2 linked regions of the Novipirellula caenicola genome follow. The protein of the gene in region 1 interacts with the protein of each later gene in a pairwise test. Links are inferred from orthologs where the notes say so. Each region holds a gene or a part of one and is shown in the gene's direction. Other genes may lie near its edges.

What was found.
Region 2: the proteins of priA (region 1) and ssb interact in binary tests that used the Escherichia coli proteins (3 or more experiments, as listed by UniProt). The link is inferred for Novipirellula caenicola from one-to-one orthologs.

Annotation. Positions count from the first base shown.
Region 1 is NZ_BAABRO010000003.1:195,574-206,804, reverse strand. Bases 5,343-8,342 are described here. They hold priA (replication restart helicase PriA), read left to right. Parts: upstream 5,343-5,668; coding sequence 5,669-8,017; downstream 8,018-8,342. Other genes in these bases: ABEA92_RS08215 (NAD-dependent epimerase/dehydratase family protein), read left to right, coding at 8,243-8,342. In the rest of the region: ABEA92_RS08250 (cob(I)yrinic acid a,c-diamide adenosyltransferase), read right to left, coding at 1-98; ABEA92_RS08245 (bis(5'-nucleosyl)-tetraphosphatase), read left to right, coding at 263-703; ABEA92_RS08240 (transglutaminase domain-containing protein), read right to left, coding at 821-2,473; ABEA92_RS08235 (hypothetical protein), read left to right, coding at 3,086-3,802; ABEA92_RS08230 (NADPH-dependent FMN reductase), read left to right, coding at 4,002-4,529; nadD (nicotinate (nicotinamide) nucleotide adenylyltransferase), read right to left, coding at 4,513-5,145; more of ABEA92_RS08215, read left to right, coding at 8,343-9,307; ABEA92_RS08210 (glycosyltransferase family 2 protein), read left to right, coding at 9,518-10,333; ABEA92_RS08205 (hypothetical protein), read left to right, coding at 10,518-11,231.
Region 2 is NZ_BAABRO010000006.1:259,785-270,758, reverse strand. The notes cover bases 1-2,743. They hold ssb (single-stranded DNA-binding protein), read left to right. Parts: upstream 1-975; coding sequence 976-1,512; downstream 1,513-2,743. Other genes in these bases: ppdK (pyruvate, phosphate dikinase), read left to right, coding at 2,728-2,743; rplI (50S ribosomal protein L9), read left to right, coding at 1,582-2,121; rpsF (30S ribosomal protein S6), read left to right, coding at 374-811; pth (aminoacyl-tRNA hydrolase), read left to right, coding at 1-127. Outside these bases: more of ppdK, read left to right, coding at 2,744-5,388; ABEA92_RS14850 (homoserine dehydrogenase), read left to right, coding at 5,512-6,819; ABEA92_RS14845 (ATP-binding cassette domain-containing protein), read left to right, coding at 7,052-7,837; ABEA92_RS14840 (ABC transporter permease subunit/CPBP intramembrane protease), read left to right, coding at 7,834-10,059; hemC (hydroxymethylbilane synthase), read right to left, coding at 10,179-10,974. UniProt on the Escherichia coli protein: Plays an important role in DNA replication, recombination and repair. Binds to ssDNA and to an array of partner proteins to recruit them to their sites of action during DNA metabolism. Acts as a sliding platform that migrates on DNA via reptation.

The DNA of each region.
Region 1 (11,231 bases):
GTTCCATAGGCTTCGATCCGATCGTCATCCTTGGCGACTCGCGGTCCGCCAAACAGCCCCGTGCTGCCCGCATCGCCCGTGCGTGTGTAAATTTTCATCTCGACGCAATCACTTTTGGTTTCATCAATGACACGGGGTTTTCGAACATCACCGCTTTGCCCCTGCTGTCTATGTTGTAACCTGCTGGCAACCCACCGGCTACAAAGCGATCGACAACAAAAGCACGGCTACACCGAAACGGCTACGACAACACGAGTTTTCAATGAAAGTATCCCCCGACGGCGGCGTCCGTGCCGCTGGAATCTTACTCATGCAAAAAGGGCCTTCGCGTCAATTTTTGTTGATGCGGCATCCGACGCGATGGGACCTGCCCAAAGGCCACTGCGAAGCGGGAGAAACATTTCGAGACACCGCACTTCGCGAAACTCAGGAAGAAACCGGCATTGATCCGGCGGACATCGAAATCGATCCCGACTTCTGCTTCGAAATACGCTATCCGGTTTCCTACAAAAAAACAGGCTCGCAAGTCTTCGAAAAAACAGTGCAATATTTCTTGGGATACCTGGCCGACAAGCCGAAGCTCGTCCTGACCGAGCATGATTCGGCAGAATGGTTCGACTGGAATCCTCCTCACGCGATCCAGGCTCAAACGATTGATCCGCTGTTGGAGGCCGTCGCCACGCATTTTGACAACCAACAATGAGGCGGCCTACCTCGCTTTGAAACGCAACGGCAACGAAGCAAACCCGCCGGATGGCCATCGACAAAGATGGCAACTCGTCTGCGGTTTCTAAATACGCAGCCTGCGTTCTCGGGTTCGCTAATAACGCGTCGCCGAGGTGACGATCTCGATTTCGTAGGCCCCGAGAAAATCCAGCACGGGCATCATCACTTCGCCGATGTCCTGATTGCTAAGATCACTGGTGGTCACCGTCAAACGATCCGCCGCAGCGATGCCTCCGGTGGTCGCATCAAGTGACAACCAATCTCCATCGACAAACGCAAGCGTCCAAGCGTGGTACACCATCCGAGGCGTCGGTGTTTCTTGATATCGGAAGCCGAATGCAACGCGTGAAGGGATCGCTTTGGCGCGAAGCAGCGCGGCCAACAATACCGCATAGGCGGTCGAGTCGCCTTGCGCGTTTCGAGCGACTTCCGAAGCACGCTGGAAGGTATCCGAGGATGATTTCAACTGAGTCAACCGGTTTGCCGATCGCGCCAACTCAATCGCAAGTTCACGTTCACCGAGTTTTCCAGAGCCTCCGGACGCCTGGGCGATTCGACGCACCATGGTTTCTGCCGAATCGATGATCGCATTGGGCTTTTGATCTGCATCGGTTACCAAGAAACTTCCTTGCTGAAAACCGTTGCGAGGCGTTTCACCTAACCTTGAAACGAGAACCAACACCGATGCATCGTCCAATTTCCGTACAAATTGATTCGGCTGCGGCTGGATGGTCGACTTTTCTTCGTCAATTGGCAATGCGGTCCGGACCAACTTGAACCCCACTCGCTTTGTCTCACTGGGCCGCTCTAGCGTACTGTTGGTAAGGATGGATGCGATCGCAATCGCAGCCTGCTGCGACTCGATGTCCTTGACCGCCACTTCCTTGTCCGTGCGGTAGGTGACCAAATTCGACGCTGGATACAGCGCGCGACGTATCGTCCCATCCGGCTCGGCCCAAATCACGTGATAACTTTTCCGATCCTCGCCGAGATCCGTTTCCACATCAATTTCCAGCAATTCATGGGGTTTTCCATCGATCAGCGGCACCGTGGCCTTGGCAACGCAGTGTAGCCGAACGGTGGTAGCGAGCGGCTGAATCGGAGAAACGGTTTGGAACGTTCGCTTTTGGCCGATGCGAAGTGGCGAGCGACGAATCGACTCTTCCACCGCCAATAGCCCACGATGCTCGTCGCTCCAAGCGAATCGGTGCGTGCTCACCGCAGCCCCTCGCGTTTTGACGACGTTGAGTCCCGATTCGTCCACCGTCCCTTCGCACGTCGTGATGATTGGACCGACGCTCAGATGGCTTTTGTAGTGCAGTAATTGCCCATCGATCGTCTCGCTCGATTGATGCGAATGGCGTTGAACAAAGGCGGATGCGGGCCCTCGATTGATTAACAAACAATCTTCGATGTTCAGATCGACATGCTGTTTTTTTGCGTCGCTTCGGTCCGCATCCTCGCCGCCGACCACGGTGATGTGACTGTAACCGACGTGGGTGTCGCCAACAAAATAGGCGTCCCAGGCTTCGAAATCACCGGGAAACTTGCGGTCCTCTGACTTCAAATTTTCTTCACGGGCGACCGTTTCACCCGAGGCTTGCGGGTCGGATTGACCGGGTTCGTCGCTGGCACGATACAGATCCGGCGGCGGAACCAATGGCACCCGCTCGGGAACATCACAACCGCCAAGCAGTGTCGCGACCAGCAACCCACCGGCAATCCAGCCTGTTTTGCACGTTCGCAAGCCTGTTTTGCACGTTCGCAAGCCTGTTTTGCACGTTCGCAAGCCTGTTTTGCACCTTCGCAGACGTTCCCGCGGTGCGACAGAACGCATTGGTGTGAAACGCGAACCGACACCGAGCCAGAGCAATCGAAGCATGAAGCTATCTATTTTCGAATTCAGAAAAGAAAGGAAGGACGCATTGATGTTTGGTCGCGCCGTCGTGGGCGCAAAGAGGGTTTCTGAGCATCCAATCGGCCCTCATTATATCTCAGCGATCGACACATATCCAAGCGATGGACGCCACCGCTGGTTTGATGAGGCGATTGGTGTGACTTCAGTGCCTCGCGGCGTCCCATCCTAGGCGACTCTCAGCCGAGGTAAACCACCGCGACTCCACCCATGCGGGGACTGGAAAGCCAGTCTGCGAGGTGCCGGTTGTAACGGATCCGCCGACGTTGATGAATATTCAGTCACAAATACTCGCCGTCTTTTCCGCTTAGGTCGTCTTTGCCTGATCCCTCGAAGAACGTGACCTAGCGTTGGGTGTACCGAGTCAATCGAAACCGACGTCGGTGCACCCAACGTTATTTCACACCTAATTTATTCTTGTTGCGAACGGGATCGGAAACCGAAATGGGTTTTCTAAAGCGTATTCTTCGAAATGGTACCAGCGACGATGCGGTTCGAGTGGCTTCCAACGGAAGCTTTGAAACGCTGACCGACGACGAACTGCAAACGCACATGGGGATTCGTTCCTATGGGATGTTCGAACTGACCGACGCGGTTCGCCCGTCGTATGATCTTCAAGTCGTGCCGAAGCAAGGTTTTCGATACGACCAATATGTCGACGAGAAAACGGGGTTAAGCACCCCCGTGATCTTGGCATCGGCAACCCGCCACCGAATCATGGATCTGTTCCTTGAACTGGTCGATCAACTTGGCCCGGTGGTCGATGTCGTGCTGGAAACCAGCCACCAGGGCAACCCTCACCCCGAGGACCTGTATCGTGAACACATCGACGCACCTGTGCTAAAAAGCATGCTGTGGGAGTTCGAGGACTTGCTACTGAATGACGGTTGCACCGGGATCGCTGTGATCAACCCAAGCAAACGTCAAGAAATTCAACTTGACGAACACAAGTTGCTGATTGCCTATGGCGACCCGCTTGATGCGTTCTCGCAAACGTTGATCCGGGGCGATGTCTATCCTGATGACAACTTGCAATTCATCACCGAAGCCGAACATGTCCACAGCAGCAGCGAACGGTTCACAAGCCAGTTCGAGACGCTGAAGCATCGATTGGGGATGGATGGCGAAATGTTTCTGGATGATTACGAAGAATTCGCTTAGCGGACGCCGGTTGCCGCGTGCGACGTGGGAGGCCCGCCCAATAGGCGGCCAGCGAGCCGTGTTGCCGCGATTTGCCTGAGCGTATTTCGCGGCGGAAACAGCCCTCATTTTGGTTTGCGACTCGACAAACCGCCGCGGGTTTGCGAGTATTCGTGGTTTTACACCTCTTCGAACGTGTCGCCAACGATAACGCAAAACCATGTTTCTCGTCATCAGCTCAAGCCTGCATCCCACCAGCCGAAGTCGTATCCTTGCTCGCGCGGCGGTCGAACAACTTCAGCAAACCGGACGCGAAGCCACGCTTTTCGATCTTGTGATCAAAAATCTTCCTGCATGCGACGGTGCCTCGGCGTATGCGGACGCGAACGTCAAAGAATTGGCGGACTTGATCCACCAAGCCGAAGCCGTCCTGGTTGCATCGCCGGTGTACAACTATGACGTCAATGCCGCGCTGAAGAACGCGGTAGAGCTGACCGGGCGGGCATGGACCGGCAAGGTCGTCAGTTTGATGTTGGCGGCCGGCGGCCAAGGAAGCTACATGTCAGCGATGGGATTGGCGAACAGCTTGATGCTCGATTTTCGCTGCCTGATCGTGCCGCGGTTCATCTACGCCACGGGCGACGCCTTTGAAGGCGATGGATTGGCCGACGAAGAAATCCAACAACGTGTCACCACGCTGGTTAGCGAAACCACCAAGCTTGCCGACGCGGTCAATCGGTCGCATTAGCGATCGGGGGACTGCGATACAAGCCACGCTGGCGAATCACCCGTTCGACCGCACGTGGGGTGCGGTACCGAATGCTTCGCCCCTGCTGCACGCGTTCGCGAAGTTCGCTGCTGGAAAGTTCGATGACCGGCATCGCGATCACGTGGGACGCAATCTCAGCGATTCGGTCGCGCTCGACCAAACCTTCGAGCACTGAAAAATCAATCGCCTCTTCGCCGCCCCGCTGGACCACCGCCGGCGTGATCAACCCAAGCAACCGCTGCGGTTGACGCCAAAGCGGGAATGAGGCCAAAGAGTCGCTGCCGATGATCATAAAAAACTGAGAGTCGGGCATTTCTTGGACCAATTCTGCGACCGTGTCTACGGTATAGCTGACCGCTCCTCGACGGATCTCGCGGTCGTCCAATTCATAGTACGGGTTATCGACGAGAGCCTGCTTTAACATCTCCAGCCGATCCTTGTTTGACGCGACCGCTCCGGCCGGCTTTAACGGCGACGTTGCAGTGGGAATCCAGCGAACTTGATCCAGTGCAAGGGTTTCGCGAGCTGCCTCGGCAATCCACAAATGCCCCACGTGGACGGGGTCAAACGATCCGCCGAAAAGTCCAATTCTCATCAAATTCGATTCTTTCTCAGGTTTCGAAGCTTTATCGGAAATGCCAATGAGCGAGATTTTCTTGGCAAAGCGAAAATGGCGGCGGCTCGCTTGACCAGACTTGTCCAGCAAATCACGAAAATAAAGGGGATGAGGGGGTCGCATGAGGGAGGCGATTCATACGGGCGAGCACGGAACTTGGCGTTCTCCTCCCTTATCTTCCTTTTATCCAACATACACTATGCTAACCTCCATACCATCCGATCCTGTTCCGCCAACCGTCGGCCCCCCGACCATGTCCAAGTCTGATCCTCGTCGGCCAACGCAGCCCCGTGCCGAGGCCAATCCGAACGCAAATGACGTTCGCGGCGATGGCAGCGAATCCAGTCCACCGGTGCAATCGCGTCGCGATCTTCCCCCACAGCCCCCAACCACCGGCGGCAGCGGTGCGGCACAAACGTCTGAGCCACAAACACGGCAATCGCGGGCAACGGGCAAATCCGAGGCATTCGATTTGTCAGCGGATCTCGCGATCGACGCATCGATGTTTGCAGACGAGTCGGATCCAACGTCGGCAAAGGAGTCGGGGGCGGCCAAGGCTCAACAAGCCGAACTATTTGAAACCGAACCTCCGCCATGGGAATTGACCGTCGAAGACGATATCGCGGTCGGCCGCATCGTGTTTAGCGAAGCCCCCTATGGCCCCTACGACTATCAAATTCCCGAGGCTGAACGCGAGCACTTGAAACCCGGCATGCGAGTTCGCGTTCCGCTCGGTAAACGTCGCCATCCGATGATGGGATGGTGCATCGAGACGCGGATTGGCTATCAAGGAAAACGAGGTTCCTTGCGTGAGATTGTCGAGGTGCTCGACGACGAACCGCTGTGTGACCCGGCCTTGGTGCGATTGGTTTTATGGATCAGTCATTATTACCAAGCACCGACGGGACAAGTCTTTGACACCTTGATTCCCTCGAGTGTGCGTTCGAATGCAGGAACTCGCGAGCGAGCTTATCTGACGCCCAACCCAGACCGTAGCGATGAAAAATCAATCGAGTTGCTGCCTAAAAAACAGCAGGCTGCATTTCGGTTTTTGATTGCCGCCGGCCGACCGATGACGGCCTCTGAATTGATGGTGCATGCCAAGTGCACGCGAGGCCCCGTCAGCGCGTTGCAGTCCAAAGGCTATATCGACGTTTCGATGCAGCGTGAAATGACGGCGACGACGCCGATGCGTTGGCAAAAAAATGACGGTGAGAGCCAGCAAACCCATGTTCCCAGCGAAGAGCAAACTGCGGCACTCGAGCGAATCAGTGCTGCGATTGAATCAGGGACGGGTAAAACGTTGCTGCTACACGGAGTGACCGGCAGCGGCAAGACCGAAGTGTACATCAAGGCGATCGAACAAATTGTGCGAGCGGGACGCGGCGCGATCGTGATGGTGCCTGAGATTAGTTTGACGCCTCAAACGCGTGGCCGATTCGAACGTCGATTTGAATCCGTGGCGGTGCTGCACAGCCAAATGACTCCGTCGGAACGGCATTTCCAGTGGCAGCGGATACGTCGTGGTGAAGTCCAAGTCGTCGTCGGCCCGCGAAGTGCCGTGTTTGCACCGATGCCACGATTAGGGCTGATCGTGATGGACGAAGAGCACGATGCGTCGTTCAAACAAAATGAACAACCCCGCTATCACGCTCGCAAAGTAGCGCACGCGCGAGCGATGTCGCTTGGCATCCCGCTGATCTTGGGCAGCGCGACGCCATCGATGGAAACGTGGCACGCCACCGCCACAGGGCATGCCGAATTGATTCCGATGAACGAGCGAATCAACCAACGTCCCATGCCGAGTGTGGAGTTGGTGGATCTGCGAATTCGCGACGACCGGACTCGAGGTGCGATCAGTCGTCCGCTGCATTTAGCCGTCCAAGAAACGCTGAACGAAAAGGGGCAAGTGATCTTGCTGCTGAATCGCCGCGGGTTTGCCACCACGATTCAGTGTCCTTCGTGTGGTCATGTCGTCGCATGCCCTGATTGCGACATGCCGCTGACGCATCACCGTGATGGTGGAAAAGCATGTTGTCACTATTGCGATTACACGATCGCCACACCGCCGTGGTGTCCCGCGTGCCGGTTCGATGGCATTCGATACGGCGGGCTAGGAACCCAGCGTTTGGAAGTCGAGGTCAAAGCTCGCTTTCCGAATGCCTGCATTGCTCGCATGGATAGCGACACCATGAAACGCCCCGGCAGCCATCAACGTGTGTTGTCCGCATTCCGCAGCGGAGAGGTCAACATTTTGCTGGGCACTCAAATGATTGCCAAAGGGCTCGATTTTCCCAATGTGTTGTTGGTGGGCGTGATCAATGCCGATAGTGCATTGCACTTTCCCGATTTCCGAGCGGCCGAGCGAACGTTTCAATTGGTCACCCAAGTCGCGGGCCGAACCGGCCGCGGGGATCGTGGCGGCCGTGTGATTGTGCAAACCTTTTCGCCCGAGCATCCGGCGATCCAAGCGGCATCACGACACGACTATCACCAATTTGCGACCGACGAGATGGTCAATCGACGCAAATTCAATTACCCGCCACTCGGTTCGGTGGCTCGCATCATCATCCGAGGCGTCGTCGAAGATGTCACCGAAGCGGTTGCCGATTCGTTATTGGGACGACTCGAAGCCGCCCGCCAGGCACTTGGATCGGAAGTTCGGATCTTGGGCCCTGCCCCGCCCCCCATTCCCAAACTGCGGGGCAAGTATCGATTCCACCTGCTGCTGCAATCGACCGACAGTGCGGAGTTAGGCGAGACGATTCGCCGCGCCACGGACTCGTTTACGATTCCCGAGAAAGACGACGTCCAATACGTCGTCGACATCGACCCGATCGATATGCTGTAATCCGACCGCCCGGCGCGAGGTTGAATCAGGCTGCCGCCCAATGTTGGATCAGGCCGCCCCGTGGTGATTGGTTTCGGGGCTCGTGGTGATTGGTTACCAGGCACGTGGACCATCCCCCCATCCAAAGCGAATTCGAGTCGCACAAAACTGTCGCATCTTCCGCAACGGGATGTTACGATGGGTCGCTACTGGACATACACTCATTCACCGTGCAAGTCGAATCCCTTGAAAGTTCTCATCACTGGCGTCTGTGGTTTTGTTGGGCGATGGATTGCCGAAAGTTTGCTGGAAAGTCGCTCCGGTTTGCAGCTGATCGGAATTGACAATTTGACGCGTTCTGGCAGCGAATCGAACCGTCAAAAACTGCACTCGATGGGTGTCCACTTCATCCACGCTGACCTGCGATCTCGAAGTGATCTCGATGCGATTCCCTCAGCCGATTGGGTGATCGATTGTGCTGCCCAACCCAGCGTTCTCGCCGGTACTTCGGGACATGGCTCATCGCGACAATTGACCGAACACAATTTGATTGGAACGTTGAATTTGCTGGAGTATTGCCGGCAACACCAAAGTGGTTTGATTCTGCTTAGCACCAGCCGCGTCTATTCCATCGATGCCCTTGCCTCATTGCCGCTGACCGCCCAGGGAGATGCCTTCGCGCTGGCACCCGAGTCGCAACTTCCCGGCGGCGTTTCGGAGGATGGCATCGATGAATCATTTTCCACCACGCCACCGGTATCGATCTACGGGGCGACCAAGTTGGCGTCCGAAACGATGGCATGGGAATACGCCGAAGCATTCCAATTCCCGCTGCGAATCAATCGCTGCGGTGTGCTTGCGGGTGCGGGGCAATTTGGACGAGCTGACCAAGGTATCTATGCGTATTGGGTCCATTCGCACCAACGTCGTCGTCCGCTTCGCTACATTGGCTTTGGCGGCTCTGGACGCCAAGTTCGTGATTGTTTGCATCCCTGGGACGTCGCACAGCTGATTGACAAGCAGATCACCGCAGCGATGGATTCGACCAAACCCGTGATTGCAAACGTTAGCGGAGGCATCGAATCGGCACGCTCGCTGCGTCAATTAACGCAGTGGTGTAACGAGCAATTCGGCAACCATATCGTCACGCCGTCGGACGAGGAACGGCCATTCGATTTGCCATGGATCGTGCTCGATTCGCGTCTTGCTCGCAATGCATGGCAATGGCAGCCGGCTCGATCGACGGATCAAATTTTATCTGAAATCGCAGAACACGCTCGCCAGCACCCCGCATGGCTGGAGCACTCTTGAACTCGATTTTCACCGGCGAAATGCTGCTGTCGCTGACTTTTGGCATGCCTCGCGATCAAGTGGGCGGAAGATTCGATTATGCTGTGCTAGATCCGTCTTGGTTTGGTAGGTAGCGGAACCACGATTTGACGTCAAACCCATGGGCGAAAACGCAAAAATCAATTGAGTTAGGTCAACGTTTTTTCGATCTTCACAACCCGCAGCCGCTCCATGACAGACCGCCCTCAGCTTTCGATTGTCATCCCCGCATACAACGAACAGCACAACATCGGCCCCTGCATTGATGAATTGATGTCGTTTTTGGTGGATCAGCATCACATCGACACCGAGTTGATTGTCGTGAATGACAACAGCCAGGATGAGACCGAGGCCGAGGTGCTCGAACGCGTCACACGCTGGCCCAACGTCCGACTGATACGACGCCAGTCGCCGGGCGGATTTGGCCGCGCCATTCGATCCGGACTCGAGTTTGTTCGCGGATCCGTGGTGGTCATCTACATGGCCGACCGATCGGATCACCCCGATGACGTGCTCTGTTACTACGACACAATCCAACAAGGCTATGACTGTGTTTTTGGATCACGATTCATCCGAGGCGCTTCGGTCAAGCAATACCCCAAAGTCAAACTTGTCGTCAATCGAATCGTCAACAAAGCGATTCAGTGGATGTTCTGGACCGACATGAATGATTTGACCAATGCGTTTAAAGCCTACCGCAACGAAGTCATCGAACAGTGCGGACCGTATCGTGCATGTCATTTCAATATCACGCTTGAAATGTCGCTTAGCGCATTGATCAGCGGCTATAAAATCAAGCAGGTTCCGATCAAATGGGAAGGCCGCACGTGGGGTTCAAGCAACCTTCGAATGCGTGAAATGGGACGCCGTTATCTGTGTACGCTGTTGATGCTTTTCTTTCAACGAGTACTGATGTCCGATGATGTCCGTGCCGAAAGCACGCGGTATCCAACGGGAGCAGTGGAAGTTCATGCGGATCCGACGATGCCCGACTCGGACCGTGTTTAAATCGGAAGATCGATGCACCCTTGACCAGGGCAATGAAGAGGCCGCGTGATTCCTTCTCTCCCCTGATTTTACAAATCACATGACTGAATCTTCCGAACCGACGCCCTCAGTGCCACGTCCTCCAGTGCCGGATCTTCCAGCGTCGTCTTCGACAACGTCATGTCCGCTCGTGTCGTGGCCGCTGGTGAGATGGTGTTCTGTATTTGCGTTGCTATTGTTTGCATTGCTGGCGATCCTTCCCGCTTCGCTGTACGAATCCGTGCTGAAACGTCAGTCGGGCGGATCGGCGGAGCTGATCATTCCGTTGTTGCCTCGCTTTTTTACAGGGCTTTCTCTTCTTGCGGCTTTCGTTGCAATCGCCTCTTGGTTCGTTGGCGACAAACTGGATCGAGCACTCTGGCGATTGGTAACGCAACTGACCCGATCCTCTCGCATGCCGGATGATCGCCGGTCGTATGTTCACGAAGCCGTTGGTTGGGGACTCGTGTGCTCGGTGATGGTCCTCGCGTTTGACTGGCCCGCGATCGTTTGGGGCTACTTTGAATCCGACGACTTTAATTTACTGATCGACAACCGCACGCTCGGATTTCCTGAAGTCATCTATGCGACGATGAATGATCATGTGTATCCGCTGGGCCGCATTCTGATTCGCGGTTTCCATTGGACCTTCGGCACCCATGCCGTCGCATACAACCTGCTTGCCGTCGGCACATTGATCTCTTTGGTATGGTCAGGATGTCTCTACCTTCGCCAAGCAGGCATTTCACGTCTGGGGACACTCATATTCGCGTGTTTTTTAGTGGGATGGACGTTGTGGGGCGAGCTCACCTCAGGCGAATACATTCTGTTGATGCATGAATCCTTGATGACGGCGGCACTGCTGGTTGGATGGGCGACC
Region 2 (10,974 bases), on another replicon or contig:
TGAAGCGACAACCCGAGCTGCCCATGCCGCAATGGACTGGGCAACCAACGGGATTACGCAAACCATGACCGAGTACAACGCGAAGGTCCCGGCCAAGCCCAAGGGCAAAACCAAGCCGTCGCCCTAACCTGGCAAGGCGGCAACCCTTCGTGAGACTCGGTAAGTGAGTAAGAAGTTAACCCCAATGCGTTAACCAGACTGACGTTGCGAAACGACGGTCCGAACCCAACGCTGCGGACCCCAATGCGGAATGCGAGTATGGTGCTGGGCAAAATCACACCCGCTCGATAACATACCGCTTAAAAATAGAAGCATTTTCCGAAACAGCGCTGCGTTCAACGCACCCATCAGACCGTAGAGAGACGATAAAACCGTGGCGAAAAACACTTACGAAACGCTATTCATCCTCGATAGCAACCAATACGCACGCGATCCCGGCGGCGTCAGCAAGCAGATCGAACAAATCATCAGCGAAAATGGCGGCAACGTGCTCGTCAGCCGGATGTGGATGGAACAGCGACTCGCCTACCCCATCGACAAGCACCAAAAGGGCACCTACTGGTTGACTTACTTCGAAATCGAAGGCGAGCAACTCGTCAAGATCGAGCGAGCGTTCCAGCTCTGCGAACCGATCTTGCGTGAATTGACGCTCAAGCTTGACCCTCGTTTGGTCGAGCCAATGCTTGCAAACGCGCGTGGCGAATCCTTCACGCTATCGAGCCGTGGCGAAGAGGAAGCGGACGATTCCGACGACAACGACTCGGATGACGCCAACGCCGAAGACGATTCGGTGGTCAGCTCCGAAGCCTAAGATTTGCTTGTGAACGGCGGCAGCGGTAGGATGGCGCAGGGTGCCCGGCGGCACTGAAGTGCGTCCCAGACGCCGTTGCTGGCACGGCGATGCGTCACTCGCATCGCCCACAGCAAATTACTTAAGCAAAACATTTCGACATTTAAAATGTTTCGGGGAAAATCATGGCAAGCTATAACCGCGTCGTTTTGGTAGGCAACATTACACGCGATATCGAACTGAAGTACACCACCGGTGGAACCGCAGTCACCGAGATCACGATTGCTGTGAACGACCGCCGAAAGTCAGCTACCGGAGAATGGGTCGAGGAGACAACGTTTGTCGACGTGACGCTTTGGGGGCGAACCGCAGAAGTCGCAAGCGAATACCTGAGCAAGGGATCCCCGATCCTGGTCGAAGGCCGACTGAAATTGGACATGTGGGAAACCGATGGCCAAAAACGCAGCAAGCTGCGAGTGATCGGCGAACGAATGCAAATGTTAAGTGGCGGCGGCGGAGGAGGCGGTGGCGAATCACGCCAACGAAGCCAACCACAACGTCGCGATACGGTCCAAGAAACCAGCTACGATTCACACGATTACCAAGATTCACATTCTTCTGGCGGTGCGGCACCCCGAGCGACGGGCAACCCGGCGGGCCAGCGAGAAGCACAACCGACCGGCAACGGCCCCGGTTACGACGATCCTGACATCCCGTTCTAAACCGAACGGCTCCTTCAGAACCCATCCATCCACCCATACACACCCTTATTTGTTCACTCGAGTTTTGTGATGCCGAAACCAAAGACTAGCACGGGTCGATCGTTCAAGCGACCATTTAAACGTTTGCCCAAAGGCGCTAACGGTGGCATTCAGCTACTATTGATCCACAATGTCGAACACCTCGGCAAGCAAGGCGACATCGTCGAAGTCAAATCGGGCTACGCGCTGAACTACCTGCTGCCTCAAGGGTTGGCGACCGTTGCCACCGACCACCACAAGCGAATGGTCGAAAAGCACCGCGAAAAACTGCGTGCCTTGGAACTCGAAAAGCTCAAGAGCTACCGCGACATGGCGGACGAGCTCGGCAAGCAATCGATCACGATCGAAGCCAACGCCAACGACGAAGGCCATTTGTACGGCAGCGTCGGAGCTCACGAAATCGTCGACGCCCTCAAGGGTGCCGGTTTCACTTTGGCGCAAGACCAAATCCGTTTGGAAGGTCCGCTGAAGGAACTCGGTTTGTACACCGTCAAGGTGCACTTGCACAGCGAAGTCGACGCGGCACTGAAGGTTTGGGTTGTCCCAACCGTCGTGACCGAAGAAGTCTAATTTTTGCTTGATAAAATCACGACGGCGGGCTTTCGGCATCGCCGTCTTGTTTACTATCATCTGCGAATCACGTCGGGGCTGTGGCGGAACTGGCAGACGCGCTGGATTTAGGATCCAGTTCCTTTACGGAGTGCAGGTTCGATTCCTGTCAGCCCTACTGAATTGAAAAGCGGCGGTGTGCATCAGCCACATCGCCGCTTTTTTCGTTTTGTACCGATTCTGCTTTGCCCGCGCGTCACACCCGCCTCAATCGGCCTTGCCGCTAAACCGCTGGCCTTACCTGCGGCAACGATGTTGCGGACAACATTGGCCTCAAGATCACTAAATCGATGCGGCCTAGCGCAGACGGCAATCATTGCGAAATCGTCCAACTCAACGCAGTGATTAGCTTCAAATTCCATAGCACTCATTGACCTTAGGTCAAATGGGAAATAAAGTTTCCCCGTAAAAGGCGTTGTTATTCGTGGTTTAGGGCCGCCAATGCCTTGTTGTTTGGGACCGCTCGAAGTTCATGTGGCTCCCCATTTAGATCTTAGATCTGTATTCAATCACTCACTTACAAACCCTCTCCCTTACAAACCACGACGGTTCCTTCAGAGACTAACTATGGCAAAGAAAGCTGGCTCAGCTGACAAGATGGTTTACTACTTCGGTAAGACAAAAACCGAAGGCCGCGGTGCAAGCAAAGCAATCTTGGGCGGCAAAGGTTTGAACCTTGCTGAAATGACCGCGATTGGTCTTCCGGTTCCTCCCGGATTCACGATCACAACCGCCGTTTGCGACGCGTATTACAAGTCGGGCGAAAAGATGCCCAAGGGCTTGATGGACGAAGTCAACGCGGCGGTCAAAACGCTGGAAAAAGAACTTGGCAAAAAGTTCGGTGACGATTCGAACCCACTGCTTGTCAGCGTTCGTTCGGGTGCAGCCGTTAGTATGCCCGGAATGATGAACACCATTTTGAACCTTGGTTTGAACGACGCGGCCACCGAAGGCCTCGCCAAAGCAACCAAGAACGAACGATTCGCTTATGACGCTTATCGTCGTTTGATCAACATGTTCGGTGACGTGGTGATGGGCATGGACCATCATCAATTCGAAAAAGCGTTTGACGAAATCAAGAAGAAGTACAAAGTCAGCGAAGACACCGAAGTTCCCGCCGAAGGATTGAAGCAACTTTGCGAATCCTACAAAGCGGTTTACAAAAAGTCGACGGGCGAAGATTTCCCGCAAGACCCGATCAAGCAGCTTGAACTTTCGATCATGGCTGTCTTCGGCTCGTGGAACACCTCTCGCGCCGTTCGTTACCGTGAAATCGAAGGCATCCGCGGTTTGCTAGGAACCGCGGTCAACGTGCAATCGATGGTTTACGGCAACATGGGCGACGACTCGGGAACCGGGGTTGCCTTCACCCGTAACCCGAACACCGGCGAAAACAAATTCTTCGGTGAATTCCTTATCAACGCTCAAGGCGAAGACGTGGTTGCCGGTATCCGCACCCCACAACCGGTTGCAGAGATGCCGAAGTGGAACCGAGCGGTTCACAAAGAACTGATCGCGATCAAGAAAACGCTCGAAGATCACTACGCTGAAATGCAGGACATCGAGTTCACGATCGAACGTGGCACGTTGTACATGCTGCAAACCCGAACCGGCAAACGCACCGGAGTCGCGGCGGTCAAGATCGCTTGCGACATGGTCAAAGAAAAATTGATCGATCAAAAGACCGCCGTGCTGCGTGTTCCGGCGAACGACTTGACGCAATTGTTGCTACCTAGCTTCAAACCGACCGCGCGTAACGCTGCGGACGTTTTGACTCGTGGTTTGCCGGCTTCCCCCGGTGCAGCGGTTGGTAAGTTGGCGTTCAGTGCCGAAGAAGCACGTGAGCGAGCCGACGCGGGCGAAAAGGTGATCTTGGTTCGTAAAGAAACCAGTCCCGAAGACGTGGACGGCATGAACGCCGCTGCGGGCATTTTGACCAGCACCGGTGGAATGACAAGCCACGCGGCCGTGGTTGCTCGCGGTTGGGGCAAGTGCTGTGTTGCCGGTGCAGGTGACGTCGAGATCAACGAAAAAGGCAAGAAGATCAAAGTCGGTGGACGCACCTTCGGCGTCAAAGACGTCATCAGCCTTGACGGAACCACCGGTGAAGTCATGGCGGGCGAAGTGGAAACACAAGAGCCAAAACTTTCGGGCGACTTTGCCAAGTTGATGAAGTGGGCCGACGAGTACCGCACGTTGGCAATTCGCACCAACGCCGATTCGCCTGCCGACAGCAAGCGAGCTCGCGACTTCGGTGCCGAAGGCATCGGACTTTGCCGTACCGAGCACATGTTCTTTGACCCCGAGCGAATCACGCACATGCGTTCGATGATTTTGGCTCAGGACGAAAAAGATCGTCGTGCGGCACTGAAGAAATTGCTGCCGTTCCAACGCAAAGACTTCGAAGGCATCTTCAAGGCGATGAACGGGCTGCCCGTCACCATCCGTTTGCTAGACCCACCATTGCACGAATTCTTGCCGCACGAAAGCGCCAGCCAAAAAATCGTGGCAAAAGAATTGGGCGTTTCGGCCAACGAAATTTCCAAGCGTGGACAAGCACTGCACGAGTCCAACCCGATGCTTGGTCACCGTGGTTGCCGCTTGAGCGTGACCTATCCGGAAATCCTTGAAATGCAAGTTCGCGCGATTGTCGAAGCGGCAATCAACTGTGCGGGCAAGAAGATCAAGGCTCAACCCGAGATCATGATCCCGTTGGTTGGAACGGCGAACGAATTGGAACTTCTTCGTGGTAAGGTCGAACAGACGATCGAAGAAACCAAGACCGCCAAGAAGTTCAACGGCACCTTGGATATCTCGATCGGTACCATGATCGAAATCCCACGTGCTTGTTTGACCGCGAACGAAATTGCCGCTCATGCCGACTTCTTCAGTTTCGGCACGAACGACTTGACGCAAATGACGTTCGGTTACAGCCGTGACGATGTCAACACCTTCTTGCCGGATTACATCCATCAAGAAATCCTCGAGGTTGACCCGTTCCAATCGCTCGATACCTCGGGTGTGGGCCAATTGGTCGAAATGGGTGTCGAGAAGGGCCGTAGCGTCAAGAAAGACCTGAAGGTCGGTATCTGTGGCGAACACGGTGGCGACCCTGCGTCGATCCGCTTCTGTCACGAAGCTGGTCTGAACTACGTCAGCTGCAGCCCGTTCCGCGTGCCAATCGCACGTTTGGCGGCCGCTCAAGCTGCCCTGAACTCGAAGAAGTAGTTCGGCGGTCTGTCGACCTCGATAAAATCAATCTTGAAACAGCGGCCCGAAACGGCCGCTGTTTTTTTTGGTTCACCCCCCTGTGCCCTCGTCGAGGGCGGTCGTTGCGATTACCATTTTCGCATGGAAAAAACAAACATTGCCATTGTTGGCCTGGGAACCGTTGGCACGGGTGTCGCGAAACTGTTACTTGATCATGGCGATCGCACGTCGCGCCATGCTGGCCGCACCTTGTGGCTGAAGAAGGCGGTCGTTCGCGATCTAGCCAAACATCGTGACGTTGATCTACCGGCGGGGGTCGCGACCGATTCGCTTGAAGACGTGATCAATGATCCTGAGATCTCGGTCGTCGCTCAATTGATCGGCGGCTTGGAACCGGCGCGTTCGATCATGTTGCGACTGCTCGAATCCGGCAAAGACATCGTCACGGCGAACAAGGCGCTGTTGGCCGAACATGGCCCCGAATTGTTCACCCGGGCTCGTGAACTTGGCCGTAGCATCGCGTTTGAGGCGTCGGTCGCCGGTGGGATCCCGATCATCGCCAACGTCAGCCAATGCTTGTCGGCAAACCAGATTCGATCACTCGAAGGCATTCTCAACGGTACCAGCAACTTCATCGTCACACAGATGGACGAGAAAGGGGCGCCCTACGACGTCGTCGTTCGCAAGGCCCAAGAACTAGGTTACGCCGAAGCCGACCCGACGATGGACGTGGACGGCACAGACGCGGCCCAGAAATTAGCGATCCTGGCGCATTTGGCGTTCGGAGCGACCGTCGATTGGTCTGACATCCCGCGCATGGGGATCGACGGGCTGGATCCCGATGATTTGCGATACAGCCGCCAACTCGGTTATCGCATCAAGTTATTGGCCTTGGCCAATTTGGCGGACGATGGACTCGAGCTTTCGGTGGCGCCAACGTTGGTCCGCATCGGGACTCCGCTGGCCGAAGTTCGCGACGCGTTTAATGCCATCCGTGTCGTCGGCGATGCCGTCGGACCGGTGTTTTACCATGGATTGGGTGCTGGCCAGATGCCGACCGCCTCGGCCGTGGTCGCCGATCTGATCGATACCGCCGTCGGACGGACTCGATTGACGTTCCAAACGCTCGAGTATTTTTCGATCGATAATCCTCCGCGTGCGAAACTTCGCGATGCCGATACGTTGGTGGGACGGAATTATTTCCGACTCAGCGTAGCGAATCATCCCGGAACGCTGGCGTCGATCACTTCGGTGTTGGCCAAGCACAAGATCTCGATCGCCTCGGTGATGCAGCACGAGGGCGAAAACGGATCGACGCACCTCGATCCGGTCCCGTTGGTCATCATGACGCACGAAGCGACCGAGGGTGCCGCTCGAGCCGCGACGCAGGAAATCGAATCGCTCGATTCGATCACAGGTCCGGTTGTACGGCTTAGAGTGAAGGATTAACGCCCCCCCGGGTTCCTTTGCTCACGTTTTTGCCATGTTCGCTCATGAATCGCTGTCCTTTGCCCTATCGGGGGCTACGATTCCGTAGCGGTTTCTCCATGCGCTTTTGACCCCGTCCGGTAGCCCCACGCTGAGGATGCGGTCGCCGTAGGAACAACCGTTATGACCGTGTTGACCGTCACGCGACGATTCAACCGACCACGGCAATTTGATCCCGGGCAGATGGGCATCCATGATTCACGTACAACATCTAACCAAGACCTACGACGATCTGAATCGTGGTCGGTTTATCGCCGTCGACCGTGTCTCGTTCACGGTCGGGGCAGGCGAAATCTTTGGGCTGCTGGGGCCCAACGGCGCGGGCAAAACCACCGTGCTTCGCATCTTGAGCACGGTACTGAGCCCGACTTCGGGGATCGCCAAAGTCGCCGGTTACGACGTCGTGGCGGATCCAGCCGAAGTGCGTCGCCGAATCGGATTCGTCAGCAACAATACCGCGATGTACGATCGCATGACTGCGTGGGAAATGGTCGGCTACTTCGGTCGCTTGCACGGCATGACTCGCGACGAGCTTCGCGAACGCCTCGAATCGTTGTTCACTCAATTGCGAATGAACGATTTTCGCGATGTCCCGGGCGCAAAGATGTCGACCGGAATGAAACAAAAAGTCTCGATCGCCCGCGCCTTGGTTCACAACCCTCCGGTGCTGGTGTTTGACGAAGCCACACTGGGACTCGATGTGATGGTGGCTCGCAACCTGTTGGCGATCGTGCGGGATCTGCGTGACAGCGGCAAATGCTTGATCTTCTCGACTCACATTATGAGCGAGGTCGAAAAATTGTGTGACCGGATTGCGATCATGCACCAAGGCCGAATCCTAGACAGCGGCACGCTAGAAAACCTTCGCCAGCGACATGGCCAAGAAGACTTTGAAGAGGTCTTCTTTGACCTGCTTAGCCGACACGAACAAGGGGACGCGGACGTGCAAGGACTCGCTATCTCAGGAGCATTCGCATGAACCTTATCAAAAGCCCAAAACGACAAAACGCCGACAAACTACGCTGGTCCTCGGTGTGGCTGATCTATGCTCGGGAAATGCGAGACCAACTGCGTGACCGCCGCACGCTATTCACGATCGCGGTGTTGCCAGTACTGCTTTACCCGTTGGTCGGAACCTTGTTGCTGCAGATGGTTCAGTTCACGCAGCAGCATTCGACCAGTGTGTGTGTGATCGGCACCGACCATTTGGCTGACGTTCCACCGCTGGTGGGCGAAGACCGTTTCGCGGAATCGTTGGTGCCCGCCGACGACCCGCTGCAAGTGGTGACGTATCCGTGGGACGAAGTAAATTCGCGTCGCCCGGTCGCTGAACGCGCCCAAGAGTGGGTCAGTAGCGGTATGTTTGACGTCGTGGTGGTTGTGCCGCCCGAATTCACCGAGCCCGCAGATCGATTAAAAAAAGACGAAGCGGCAATCCAATTGCTCTACAACGTGGCCTCGGACCAATCGATGGTGGCTCGTGAACGGGTCGCCAAAATCTTGGGAACGTGGCGTTCGGGTTGGATCAACGAGCGGTTGACCGAGTCGGGCATCGATATGCTGTCGCTGGAATTGTTCCAGCTGAACGATATCGATATCGCACCGGCCAGTACTCGCGAAGCGGCATTGTGGAGCAAATTGCTGCCGTTCATCATGCTGATTTGGGCGATGACCGGTGCGTTCTATCCTGCGATCGACTTGGTCGCTGGCGAAAAAGAACGCGGCACGCTGGAAACGTTGCTGTGTAGCCCGGCACTTCGCTCGGAAATCGTCGCCGGCAAATTGGCCGCTGTGACGACCTTTAGCATGCTGACAGCGATCCTAAACGCAGGAAGTATGTTGGTGACCAGTTCGTTTGTGATCGGCCAGATTAGTTTCGGCAACGCTGCCGGCGCGATCGGTGCACCGCCGGTTGGCCCGATGCTGTGGTTGCTGGTCGCCCTGGTTCCACTGTCCACACTGTTCAGTGCACTTGCGTTGGCCGTCGCCGCGATGGCGCGAAGCAGCAAAGAAGGCCAATACTATTTGATGCCGCTGATGATGATCACATTGCCGTTGGTGATGTTGCCGATGTTGCCCGGCACGACGTTGACCGTCGGCACCAGTTTGATTCCCGTCACGGGAATGTTTTTGATGGTGCGTGCGTTGGTCGAAGGCCAATACGGGATCGCGCTGTGGCACTTGCCGATGGTCGCCGGCGTCACGATCACGTGTCTGTGGATGGCAGCCCGCTGGGCACTGAAACAATTTGATAACGAATCGGTGCTGTTTGGCAGCAACGAACAATGGGAACTGCGGCAATGGGTCCGGCACCTGTGGCGTGACCGACAAATTGCGGCCACCCCGAGTCAAGCGGTCGCCTGTGGTGCAGCAATCCTGGTGGCATTGTTCTTCGGCAAACTAGCCGTCACCGAAATGCCAACCACGTTCGCGGGCATCCGCAATTTGGTGCTGATGCCACAGCTCGGTCTGATCCTGGCTCCGACTCTGTTGATGGCAACCGTGCTAACGACTTCGCTGCGAAAGAGTTTACGAATTCGTATGCCTCATTGGACCACGTTGCCGTTAGGGGTACTGCTCGGCTGTACCCTGCATCCGACCTATGTCATGTTGTCGTCGTGGATCAGTCACATGTATCCGGTCAGCGAGCAAGCGATGGCTTCGATGAAGCCGTTTGCTGACCAAATTGCCGCCGCCCCCTGGGGTTCAGTGGTGTTGTTGATGGCGCTCGTCCCGGCGATTTGCGAAGAGCTTGCTTTCCGCGGCTTTATTTTTGGCGGGCTCGAACGCCAAGGGGGACGACTGCGTGCGGTGGTCGTCACCGCCATCCTGTTTGGGATCTCGCACGGCGTTTTACAGCAATCGATCGCTGCCACTGTGATGGGATTGTTGCTGGGTTGGATCGCACTGCGAACCGGGTCGGTGTTGCCTGGCATCTTGATTCACTTTACCAATAATGCGTTGTCGGTTTCGCTACAGCGGATCACCGAAAGCAGTTGGGGTGGTGCATCGATCTTCTTGCAATCGACCGAGCAAGGCCCCCAGTACCAACCGTTTTGGATTGTGATCAGCATGGGGATCGCCGTCACTTGCTTGTTGTACTTTGGATCGCTGCGGAGCGCGGACGAAGAAATCGAGGCGGATCAAATTCACACCGATGAACCGATCGTCGATCCGACGACCAGTTTCGCGGGTGCGTAGTGCGACGGCCGGCGGTTTGGCTGCTACCGAGCAGCTCGCGACGCTACCCAAGGTAGAAGGCACTCGGCTCCGCGTCGCAAACGATACCCAAGCAGACGACGTTGGGCCGGCATCGGTCACTACGACCGTGTGTCGTGAATCAATTCACGAGCTCCCCGACTCGCCAAACTTTCGCTGGCTTGGTCGGCCAGCGTTTTTGCGCACGATTCCCATTGCGATGGATCAAATGCGATCGACCGGCTTTCGTCCAGCCGCTTGGTGCCGTCGGTCGACAACACCACCGCATCAAGCGACAGTATACCATCGTTGATTTGGGCATAAGCCGCGATGGGAGCCAAACAGCCACCGTTGAGCGCCGCCAACAAAGTCCGTTCGGCCGTCACTGCGGCTCGCGCGGGAATATGGTTCAGGACGCTCACCATCTTCTGAACCGCTTCGGCGTCGCGATGCACTTCGATCGCAAGCGCCCCTTGGCCGGGTGCGGGTAACATTTGATCGAGCGGCAATTCGACGCGAGTCACGTCGTCCATTTTTAATCGCGTTAACCCCGCCGACGCCAACATGATCGCGTCGTACTCGCCAACCCGCAGTTTTTCGAGTCGTGTTTGCACGTTGCCGCGAATCGGTTGCACATCCAAATCGGGGCGATGGTACCGCAACTGAGCCGCACGCCGGCGGCTGCCGGTGCCGATCTTGGCTCCGTCAGGCAACGTCGCAATCGTCCACTGCGATTGAGACACCAAACAATCCTCGACCACTTCGCGTGGCGGGACCGCGGCAAGCACTAGGTTCGGATCGACTTCGGTCGGCAGATCCTTTAACGAATGGACCGCAATGTCAGCCTCGTCATCCAAGACCGCTTGCTGAATTCGCTTGGTGAACACGCCGACCTGGCGGCCAGAATCGATCGGACGC